One region of the Paenibacillus humicola genome, then DNA from elsewhere that is predicted to be linked to it. Evidence: riboswitches for the same ligand, from Rfam matches in the RefSeq annotation. Region 1 holds a riboswitch; the other holds the start of a gene.
The links. Region 1 has a riboswitch for cyclic di-AMP ahead of PD282_RS00140 (ubiquitin-like domain-containing protein). Riboswitches for the same ligand answer to the same signal wherever they lie in the genome.
Positions count from the first base shown of each region.

Region 2: it holds a riboswitch for cyclic di-AMP, as region 1 does, so the genes downstream of both, PD282_RS02970 (APC family permease) here and PD282_RS00140 (ubiquitin-like domain-containing protein) in region 1, are expected to answer to the same signal.

Region 1 is NZ_JAQGPL010000001.1:24,742-30,360, reverse strand. It holds gene rsmA (16S rRNA (adenine(1518)-N(6)/adenine(1519)-N(6))-dimethyltransferase RsmA) at 1-323, opposite strand, end outside; gene rnmV (ribonuclease M5) at 320-883, opposite strand; gene PD282_RS00140 (ubiquitin-like domain-containing protein) at 999-2,072, opposite strand; cyclic di-AMP (ydaO/yuaA leader) riboswitch at 2,392-2,601, opposite strand; gene PD282_RS00135 (TatD family hydrolase) at 2,791-3,567, opposite strand; gene PD282_RS00130 (HD domain-containing protein) at 3,584-4,894, opposite strand; gene PD282_RS00125 (AbrB/MazE/SpoVT family DNA-binding domain-containing protein) at 5,172-5,426, shown strand; gene rsmI (16S rRNA (cytidine(1402)-2'-O)-methyltransferase) at 5,540-5,619, opposite strand, start outside.
Region 2 is NZ_JAQGPL010000001.1:623,371-628,989, forward strand. It holds gene PD282_RS02950 (aldo/keto reductase) at 1-276, shown strand, start outside; gene PD282_RS02955 (hypothetical protein) at 567-761, opposite strand; gene PD282_RS02960 (ABC transporter permease) at 930-1,778, opposite strand; gene PD282_RS02965 (ABC transporter ATP-binding protein) at 1,821-2,603, opposite strand; cyclic di-AMP (ydaO/yuaA leader) riboswitch at 3,001-3,200, shown strand; gene PD282_RS02970 (APC family permease) at 3,368-5,185, shown strand; gene PD282_RS02975 (VOC family protein) at 5,360-5,619, shown strand, end outside.

The DNA.
Region 1 (5,619 bases):
CGCAGGATCGGGATGAGCCGATCGTCGATTTCAACGGCGGCCACTTTACCCGCGGCCAGCGCGAGCTGCTGCGTCAGCGCGCCGATACCGGGGCCGATCTCGAGCGCGCCCTTCGTTTGATCCAGCTCGGCGGCCGCTACGATTTTGCGCAAAATATTTTGGTCGACCAGAAAGTTCTGGCCGAGGCTTTTCTTAAAGGTGAAGCCGTGCTTCGCGATCAGATCGCGCGTCCGTCTGGGCGTGGCGATGTCCTGTACCGCCCTGTCTTCCGCCAGTACGGGCCTGCCGCCGCTCTGCCGCCGGGGCGTCCGTTCGTCGTTCATTCGTCCTCCAATTCCCGTTCCATTCGCTGGAGCGCCGCCGCAAATTCGGCCTTGGTGATGCGGAACATCGTGCACCGCTTGAAAAACTGTTTCCCGTTCGCGTAGCCGATACCGAGCAGATTGCCCATGCGCAGCCGCCTGTCCGACGCTTCGGAATGCACAACCAGCCCGGCCTGCATAAGATCGTCCCACGAAATTTCCGGCGCGGACAGGCTTTCCGATTCCGGCACCTCGGTCCTCACGCTCGACAGCGCGCGCCGTATCGCTTCCGGCGATGCGTTCTCGACGCCGATATCGCCTTTATACAGGGCTTCCTCCTGCGGGAGAAACGCATGCTTGCAGCCGGGCACCCGCTGCGCGACGATTTTGCGGATCCGTTCTCCGGCATGGTCCGGATCGGTGAAAATAATGACGCCCCGGCGCTGCCTGGCAAGCGCCACCCGCCGCAGCACGTCTTCTCCAACGGCGGAGCCGCCCGTCTCAATCGTCTCGGCCTCCACCGCCCGCTTGATCGCGACGGTGTCGTCCTTCCCTTCGACGACAATGATTTCGTTGATCATAAGATAAGCCGATCATTCCCTTCAGACAAACTGCAAAAAGAAGAGGCAAGCGCCTCTTCTTATCATGGCATATTTCGATTCGAATTACGAATATGAATAAATCACAACCGGTTCGCTATACGGCTTCCGGTTTTTTCGGACCGATGACATACACGGTGTAGCCCCGTTTCCGGCCGAATTTGTTGGCATACGATTCGTTCTCAAAGTAGACGTCGATCTTACTGCCTTTGATCGCGCTGCCCGTATCCTCCGCACGCCGGAAGCCGATGCCTTCGATATAGACCCACCAGCCGAGCGGAATAACATCCGGGTCGACGGCGATCGTGCGCCCTTCCTCAACGTGCGTCCCCGAAGCCGTAACCCCGTACAGCGGGTGCGACTCGCTCTTGCCGGTTGAGGCTGCGTCTGCGGTATAGGCGGTCAGCGTCACGTTTCGTAACACTTTCTTAGCATTAACCGTTATGCCCCGCTTCGTCAGCGTCTGAACGCTCGGTGATCTGGCCGAGAGCACGGTAACTTTGGGCTCCGGCTTTTTCGTGCCGACCGCGACGATCTGATCCTTCTTGTCGGTCTGCATCAGCTTCGCCACCATCGACTGGGACACGAGCACGCCGTCCGCGAAAATGTTTTCATATCGCTTCACAACGGTGCCTTTTTTACCGGTTCTGACGACCTTTTGACTGCCCTTTTCAAGCTTCGGATCTTCCTTCTTGATGACGCTGAAAGGCAGCGTATACCGGTTCTCGGAATATTTCTTGTCGATCCGGGTCACCCGAACCGCCATATTCGGCTTCACTGAGGTCTCGGGAGCAGGGAACACCTTATCCTGAGGCCGTACCAACAAATGAGCTTCCTCGATCGCTCCCTGTACCGTTCTTTCTGTCGTGTACAACGTTCTAACCTTGCCGTCGGCCTTCACGACGACCGGAACCGCTTTATCGATGACGACCCTGTCCCCGTCCTTTACTTCCGCATTCAGCGGCATGGACACTTTGTCATGCGGTCCAATCGTGATGGCTTGTTCATCCAGTAGGCGTTGCAGGACCCGCTCCTTGGTGGAGACCAGGCTCTCGCGTCCATTCACTACTACGGAGACGTGCTTGTCAGCAGAAGCCGTTCCGTACAACAACACCAGAAACATGAAAGTCATAGCGATTGAGATCAGAGCGCTTAGCACAATTAAACGCACGTTCTCATGCTTCCATCGCAATGCGAAAGACATGCTGGATGATCGTTTACCATGGGTGTCCTTAAACGGGAATACGCCCACTTCTTCGGTCCTCCTTACATAGCCCCGCCGTCGAGTGTTACGCATGATACATTTGACGCGACTATAATGATTTGCGTGCAGACACGCTCTTCGGGTTTCCCCAAAGCTCACCTCCATGATAAAACCCTATGTCATCGGGTAAAGCAATATTAACCAAAAAATAAAGAAGCCCCGAATGACAGAGGATCTGTTTCGTGGCTTCCGCAATGAAATCGGACCATGGATTGGCTGCACGAGGTTGATCTCTCTTTGAACGCTTGCGAGGTTAGCTGTCGGGTTCGGGCGAGAGAGCCGCCCTATTCGCCTGTGCCCGGCGCACCGGTGCGCCTGCCTGCGAAATTCACCCCTAGAAGAATTCGATGCTTCAGTACGGTCCGCGTAAGGGCCTTCCTTCTGCAGCATGTGGTTCCCCCGCTCTCCGCTTCCGGAGATTAAGCGATAATGGTTTGAAATCCGTTTTTCAGTTTCAAAACTTTCTGAAAAGAATCATACCGTCTTTTGCTTCGCATTGTAAAGAAGCGATTAAGGACGATTTTAACGAATTTACAGGAAAATAAGACGGTATACGCGCAATATCTTCCGTCAAAATCAGTTTTTTCGCTTGAAAAGTCCCGAATCCTTGCGATATAAGCTTGATTCATTCAATTCCATAACATTTTTTGGCATTTTCCGTTGTGATTTTTGAAATTTCTTCCAGTGTTTTCCCTGTTATTTCCGCTGCCGTCTCGGCTACCAGACGAACGAATGCGGACTCGTTTCGTTTTCCGCGATGGGGGTGCGGAGCCAAATATGGCGCATCCGTTTCGATCAGCAGCCTGTCCAAAGGGACGCGGGCCAGCACTTCTTTCGGCACGCGGGCGTTCTTGAACGTAACCGGTCCGCCGAAGGAAATATAGAAATTCATCTCCATGCACTTTTTCGCCGTCTCCCAGCTGCCGGAAAAGCAGTGCATGATGCCCCCTACTTCGCTTGCTTTTTCTTCCTGCAGCAGCCGGACGATATCTTCGTGAGCGTCGCGGTTATGAATGACGATCGGCTTTTTTTTCTGCCTGGCCAACCGGATCTGTTCGCGGAAAACGCGGTGCTGAACCTCTTTAGGAGACGTATCCCAATGATAATCCAGGCCCGTTTCGCCGATTGCCACCACCTTCGGATGATCGCACAGCGATGCGATCCATTCCAAATCCTCCGGCTTCATGTCGATGCTGTCGACGGGATGCCAGCCGACAGCTGCATAAATAAAATCGTACTGCTCGGCAAGCGCGATCGTGGATGGAATCGTTTCGCGGTTAAAGCCGATATTGACCAGCATATGGACGCCGGCTGCCCGCGCTCTTTCGATCATTTCCGCGCGGTCGTCGTCGAACTTATGCGAATCCAGGTGAGTATGCGTGTCGATTAATAGCGGCTGCATCATCCTATTCCCCTTTCTATAAGAAACCGAAAAATGCACGAATATGCGGACGAAACAAATGCGCTGATTCACGCACCGTTTCCTCAGGGTAATAGATATGGTATTTGCCCTGATGAAGGCCCGTGATAGAACGAACGATTTCGGAACGCTCGGAGATTTCGGACAGACGGCCCTCTCCGTCAAGGAGCAGAATGGGCGGTTTTTCGTCCTTTTCCGTAAGCGATCGCGCTCCCGGACGATATACATCATAAGGCATATCGTAGGGAAAGTCGATTTCCAGGTCGTATTCGGGGTCCAGGCCGGCGGCAATAAACTCGCTTCGAATTTCTTCCCAAAGCCCGTCGTCCGCGTCTTCCATCGCAATGTACTTGTACAGCCTGCGGTGAAGGAACCGGCGGCACAGCGCCGAGAGCCGCGGGTCCGGCTCGCTTGTCCACTGCATAAAGACGGACTGCACCAGCGCCTCGTCGAGCGCCAGGTAGCTGTCAACGCCCAGCGTGCCATCCAGCAGCCGTCTAAGCGGATCCAATATGAAACGAAAGGGATAGTCACCCCCATATAATTCGCTCGCTCTGCGAAATATTTGCCGAAGTATGATCTCGGAGCTCCGCGTCACCGGATGGAAATAGACCTGCCAATACATTTGGTAGCGCGACATGAGATAATCTTCAACGGCATGCATGCCGCTCTCTTTGACAACAATTCGCCCTTGATAGGGGCGAAGCACGCGGAGAATCCGGTCCAGGTCGAATGTGCCGTAGTTTACGCCGGTAAAATAAGCGTCCCGCAGCAGATAATCCATTCGGTCGGCATCCATTTGGCTCGATACGAGACTGATCACAATGGGGCGGTCGTACGTTTTGCGGATGACGCCGGCTACATGCTCTGGAAGCGATGGATCATATTCGCGCAGCACGCGGTTGATCTCGGTATTTTCCAGCAAGATGCGGCATGTCCACGCCTCATGGCTCGTGTCGAATATCTGCTCGATCGAGTGGGAAAAAGGACCGTGTCCGACATCGTGGAGGAGCGCTGCGCAGAGCGCGATCAGCTTTTCTTCCCGGGGCCAGTCCGGGTAAGCGCTCCGTTCGAATTGAGAGATGATTTTTCGCGTAATTTCATAGACGCCCAGCGAATGCGAGAAGCGGCTGTGCTCCGCGCCATGGAACGTCAAATACGACGTGCCGAGCTGCCGGATCCGCCGAAGCCGCTGAAATTCCTGCGTATTGATCAGTTTCCAGATTAAATTTTCCTGCACATAGATATATTTATGGACGGGATCTTTAAATACTTTCTCTTCCGCAAGCGGCGGATGCCTAAGATTCATGCTCTTCCCTCCGATTCGACAATAGGACACCATTTCGACAATATTAGTCGAATATATGTCGAAAAATGTCGCAAATGGATTTCCAAATGTCTATTCCCTATTACAGCCCCCATTGAACAATAATCCCCCTAAACAATGGTCTGAAGGGCAAAGTGCCCAATATTTCCGGTTAAAATGTGGTTGACTATTATGGGAAACGTTGGTACTATAGATACAAGAAAAGATAGAATTTTGTCGAACACTGGCGAATTACCACCTGAGAGGAGAAAATAGGTTCATGATGAAATCCACTGGTATCGTTCGTAAAGTTGATGAACTCGGCCGTGTCGTAATCCCGATCGAACTGCGCCGCACGCTTGGTATCGGCGAGAAAGACGCGCTTGAAATTTATGTAGACGGCGAACGGATCATGCTCAAGAAATATGAACCGGCCTGCATCTTTTGCGGCAATGCCGAAAATGTCACTTACTTCAAAGGAAAAATCGTCTGCAACGTTTGTTTGAGCGAAATGCCTTCCCCGATTACAAAATAAGAGACAAAAATGAAATTATAGGTTATAATACATTTACCGAACTTGTTAATTCTAACCTTTTTTATACTCCTTACTGCCTTCCTGAGCCAGAACCCGCTTAGGAAGGTCCTTTTTTATTTTCGCATCAATTCGTTGTAGACTTCACGCTTCGGAAGACCCCGGTCCTGTGCCGCTTTCCTGATCGCTTCCTTGC
Region 2 (5,619 bases), 600 kb from region 1:
CTGAAGGCGCTGATCGGCAACGAAAGGAGCCTGGCGATCGTGGATATTATTCGCCCGCTTGCCGAGCGCCGCGGACTTTCGCTCGCGCAATACGCCCTGGCGTGGGTGCTCAGCCGTCCAGGTATCACGTCCGCCATTCTCGGCGCGTCCAAGCCGGAGCACATTACGTCGGCGGCCGGCCGCTGGGACGAACGGCTGTCGCAGGAGGAGCTGGACGAAATCGACCGTCTGACGGCGCATTTGAACAACATCGGAAAATCGCTGGTGAAGCAGTAATTCCAGGATGCGGACAAACGAAATCCCCGGAGCCGAATTTCGGCGCCGGGGATTTTGTGTTCGCCGGTGCGAGTTGGTGGGTAATTGCAGGCTGCAGCCGTGCCTGTCGCCGCTGCTCAAAAGCGCTTTTCGCTGCCGAAGCCGCAAGCGGCACCCTGACCGCGAACGCTGCGGCTGCGAGCCGCCGCGGCAGCCGCGCGCGGCTTCTTCGGCGTCCAAGGCACTCCTGCTACGGCTGCGAGCCGTCGCGGCCGCTTACCATATCTTCCGCAGCACCCAGGGCGCGCCCGTTACGACTGCGAGCTGTCGTGGCCGTAGCTCGCACCTTCCGAGCCGTTCAGGTTCGAACCGGCTTTCTCGTTCTCCGCGCTGCGCTTGTACGCGACGACGACGATGCTGCCGTCCGCAGAGTCGGACAAATCCCGCTCGAGCTCCTGCAGCCGTTTGATTTCGGCGGGCGTCAAATCCGCCGGTGAATATTGCATTTTACCGCCTCCCGGTCAGTGAGTCTGATCCTATTATTGCCCGTTTCAGCGGGATTTACCCCCGTTCCCGGACATGCAGATACGAACCGCGCGGAACAAAATAAACGGCCCGTGCAGGCATTTTGCCCGCGCAGGCCGTTTGTTTTTCGGAGGCTTGGAGAAGAAGGGCTATCCTCCGTAGCTGTCCCTCCAGCGAAGCAGGCGCCGTTCGAGGAACCGGACGAGCGAATCGGTCAGCTTCCCGACGAGGGCGAAAATGAGAATGCCGACGAACACGATCGGCGTTTGCGAGAACTGCCGGGCGTCCATGATCAAATAGCCGATCCCCGCGCTCGAGCCCATGAGCTCTGCGACGACGAGGCCGAGCCAGGCGACGCCAAGCGACAGCCGGATGCCGAGCAAAATGTTCGGCAGAGCCGCGGGCACGATGAGCAGCGCGATCTGCTTGAAGCGGCTGTACTGCAGGACGCGGGAGACCTCGAACAGCTTGATGTCGACGCCGCGGATGCCGAGAAACGTATTGACGTAGACGGGGAAAAAGGCGCCTTTGGCGATCAGCAAAATTTTCGACAGCTCGCCGAAGCCGAACCACAGGATGAACAGCGGCGTTACCGCCAAATGCGGGATCATCCGCAGCATTTGCAGCGACGGATCGAGCGTCTGCTCGAAACGGCGCACGAAGCCGACCAGAATGCCGAAGACGAGCCCGAGTCCCGCCCCGAGTCCGAAGCCGAGCGCGGCGCGGTACATGCTGATTTCAAGATGGCCGAAAAGCTCTCCCGTGCGGATCAGGTCCGCGAAGGCGGCGGCAATTTCAAGCGGCGTCGGGAGAAGCGTCTCCGACGTCAGCCCGAGATTTCCGGCCGCCTGCCATGCGGCGAGCAGAATGACCGGCAGCGCAAGGCCAAGCAAGGCGCCGCGCGACTTGGGCCCGGGCCTCCACTTCTTCGCCGGCGTCTCGGCAGGGGAGGACGGCGTCCCGATTCCGGATGCCGGAGGAACGTACACTTTATTCATTTTTTGATCACCTCATCGTTAAATTGGGCCCGGTCCGGCCGGTCAGATACTGTAGCTGGCTTCGGGCTTCGGATCGTCGATTTTCTCAAACTCGCCGATGATGCGGACGCGATATTCCTGGAAAGCCATTGACGTTTTCTTCCGCGGAAAAGGCAGGTCAATCGGCACGACGCTGCGAACCGAGCCCGGGCGGGGCTTCAGGATGACAACGCGCTCCGCCAAATAGATCGCCTCGTCGATATCGTGCGTGACGAAAATCATCGTCGTCCGGTTGGTTTCCCAGATGTCGAGCAGCACCTCCTGCATATGGCTGCGGGTAAAAGCGTCCAGCGCGCCGAATGGCTCGTCGAGCAGGAGCACCTTCGGGCTGCGGAGCAGCGCCCGGGCGATCGATACGCGCTGGGCCATCCCGCCCGACAGCTCGCGCGGGTACGAGCGTTCAAACCCCTTCAGCCGGACAAGCCCGATCAGCTCGTCGACCTTCTCCCGCACCTCCGGCTTCTTCAGCGAAAGATCCCCCGCAATATTACGTTCGACGGTCAGCCACGGGAAGAGCCGCGGCTCCTGAAAAATGAACCCTTTGTCGATGCCCGGTCCGATTACCTCCCTTCCGTCAAGCCGGACCGCTCCGGTATGCTCCGTATCGAGGCCGGCCAAAATTTTCAGCAGCGTGCTTTTGCCGCAGCCGCTCGGTCCGATGACGGTGATGAATTCGCCTTCTTTCATTTGCAGGTCGATGTTGTGCAGGGCCTGCACCGGCCCGGCCTTGGTTTCGAAGCGCCGGTTCAGGCCGGCGATGTCGATTTGGACGGCACTCACGCACATTCGCTCCTTTCGCTTTGCGCCCCATAAAAAAAGAGGCATTTTCGCCCTTTAGCGAAAATGCCTCCGTTTGTACGGTTGGCGCCCCTATGCGGTTTATAAATCGTCTTAATCTCATAAATCCGATAAAAATTATTGTATATGGAAAACATCGTAACAAGGCGGAAGCCCGATGTCAATGCCTTTTTGCTTCCTTTTTTGCCGCCCTGTTCAAGCGATGCTGGTGCGGGTTTTCAGCGAAATCCACAGCAAGAGGCCGCGATCATAAGGCCGGCCGATAAAACGGCCTGCAGCGGCGGAAGGATACACGAAATATCGCTTCATACCGGTCTTTTCTATTCTTTACAGCCGAGCCCCGGCGGAGTATGATTCGATTCGTGATTATTTCGCAGTTTATTTTATTATTGGATCGCTGAATTTCCGCCAGACAGGCGGAAAGCGGGGGAACCGACAGTGCGGGACCGGCCGGGGCCAAGAGCCCGGTTCGATTATCGCACGGGGGTGAATCGCATTCGGACCTTATGGGTCCCGGACGCGTAGGGCGACTCATGCCGCCCGAATCCGGCAGCTAACTTCGCAAGCGTGGACATGGGAGGCGGATATGAATTGTAAACGGACCTGAACGGCCGCAGAGGAACAGGGAGACTCTGTGTTTTTGTGCTGTGCGGAAATGGTTATTGATACGAAAGTAGTACCCGGCTAAGGCCGGGCAATCCGGGAAAAATAAAAAAGCGCTCCGGACGATTTTCAAAGGAGAGTCCACACTGATGGTAAATAAATTGAAGCGCTTCTTGATCGGGCGGCCGATGAAGTCGACCGAGCTTGAAGACGAGAAGCTCGGCAAGCTGAAGGCGCTCGCGGTGCTGTCGTCCGATGCGCTGTCGTCCGTCGCATACGGCACGGAGCAAATTTTGCTCGTGCTGATGGCTGCTGGATTCGCGGCCGTCTGGTATTCGCTGCCGATTTCGCTGGCCGTGCTGGGGCTGCTGACGGTGCTTATCCTCTCGTACCGCCAGACCATCTACGCCTATCCGACCGGAGGCGGAGCGTATATCGTGGCCAAAGACAATCTGGGCGTGCCGACCGGGCTGGTGGCCGGCGGATCGCTGCTTGTCGATTATATTTTGACGGTCGCGGTGAGCTCGTCTGCGGGAACGGACGCCATCACGTCGGCATTTCCCGTGCTGCACGATTACCGCGTGCTGATCGCGCTTGTCATGATCGTGTTTCTGACGATTATGAATTTGCGGGGCATTACGGAGTCGGCTTCGTTATTGGCGGTGCCGGTGTACCTGTTTGTCGTCGCGATTTTCGTCCTGATTATTTCCGGCTTGATTAAATATGCGGCGGGCGGCATTCATGCGGCGGCTCCCGAAATCGGCACGACCGTATCGAACATCAGCCTGTTTCTGCTGCTGAAGGCGTTCAGCTCGGGCTGTTCGGCGCTCACCGGCGTCGAGGCGGTGTCGAACGCCATCCCGAACTTCAGGCAGCCGGCCGAGCGCAACGCGGCGATGACGCTTATGATGATGGGCCTCATCCTGGGCAGCATGTTCATCGGCATCAGTGTGCTCGCTTATTTGTTCGGCATTGCGCCGGATCCGAAGGAAACGGTCGTCTCGCAGATCGCCGAATCGACCTTCGGGCGCAGCGTGCTCTATTACGCGATCCAGGGGATCACGGCACTTATTTTGTTTCTGGCCGCGAATACGGCGTATTCCGCTTTTCCGCTGCTTGCCTTCATGCTGGCGAAGGATAAGTTCATGCCGCATATGTTCAAGGTGCGCGGCGACCGGCTGGGATTCTCGAACGGCATTATTTTTCTCGGCGTCATGTCCATGCTGCTCGTCATCGCCTTCCACGGCGATACGGAAAATCTGATTCCGCTGTACGCGGTCGGCGTATTCATCCCCTTTACGCTGTCGCAGCTCGGGATGATGGTCCGGTGGGTCCGGCTGAGGCCGCCGGGCTGGGCCGTGAAATTCGCGATCAATACGATCGGCATGCTGACGACGCTGACGATCACGCTCATTTTCATTTTTACAAAGTTTACGCAAATCTGGATGGTATTCGTTTTTCTGCCCGTCGTCATCTATTTGTTCAACCGTATTCACCGGCATTACCGGAACGCGGCCGAGGAGCTGCGCATCAACATCAAGTCCGACAAGCCGTGCATCAAAGGGAGTACAATCGTCGTCCCGGTCGCCGGCATTACGCGCGTCGTACTGAACTCGATCAGCTATGCCAAATCGCTGACCGACAACGTGCTCGCCGTCTACGTCGGCTTCGACGATGAGGAAATCCGGAAGATGGAGGAGCGGTGGGAAGAGTGGAATCCGGGCATCCGGCTGATCGTGCTGCGGTCGCGCTACCGCAGCGTCATGAAGCCGCTCATCAAATTTATCGAGACGGTGGAATGGAAAACGGCGGAAACCGACCATATCACGATTCTCATTCCGCAGTTCATCACGAAGCATTGGTGGGAAAACCTGCTGCACAACCAGACCAGCCTGCTGATCCGCGCCTACCTATACAACCAGAAGGACGTCGTTATCGCCACGGTGCCGTTCCATCTGAACCGCTGATGCCCTCCGGAATTTCGCGGCCGGTAAAACGAGTGCATCCTATCGTTAATCCTTCCTCGTAAATGCCGTGCAAAACGGTGGGGAAAACCGCAATCCGGAAGAAATCCATCTGCCGCTATCGTGATACGATAAAGGAAGATTTCTAACTCCCGCAGATGAAAGGAAGGATAACGAATGGCGAAACTGACGCCCTACATTTTCTCGGAGGATGCCAAAGCGCAGGCCGATTTTTACATCGAGGCGCTCGGCGGAAAAATGAACTCCATCTTGTTGCACGGCGATCTGCCGGATGCGAAGGAAGAGATGAAGGATAAGGTGATGCATCTTTGCGTGGAAGCGGCGGGCGTATCCATTTTTATGTCGGACATTGCGAACATGCAGGTGAGCCGGGGCGATTTCATTAATCTGGCGCTCGAATTCGGTGCGGAAGCGGA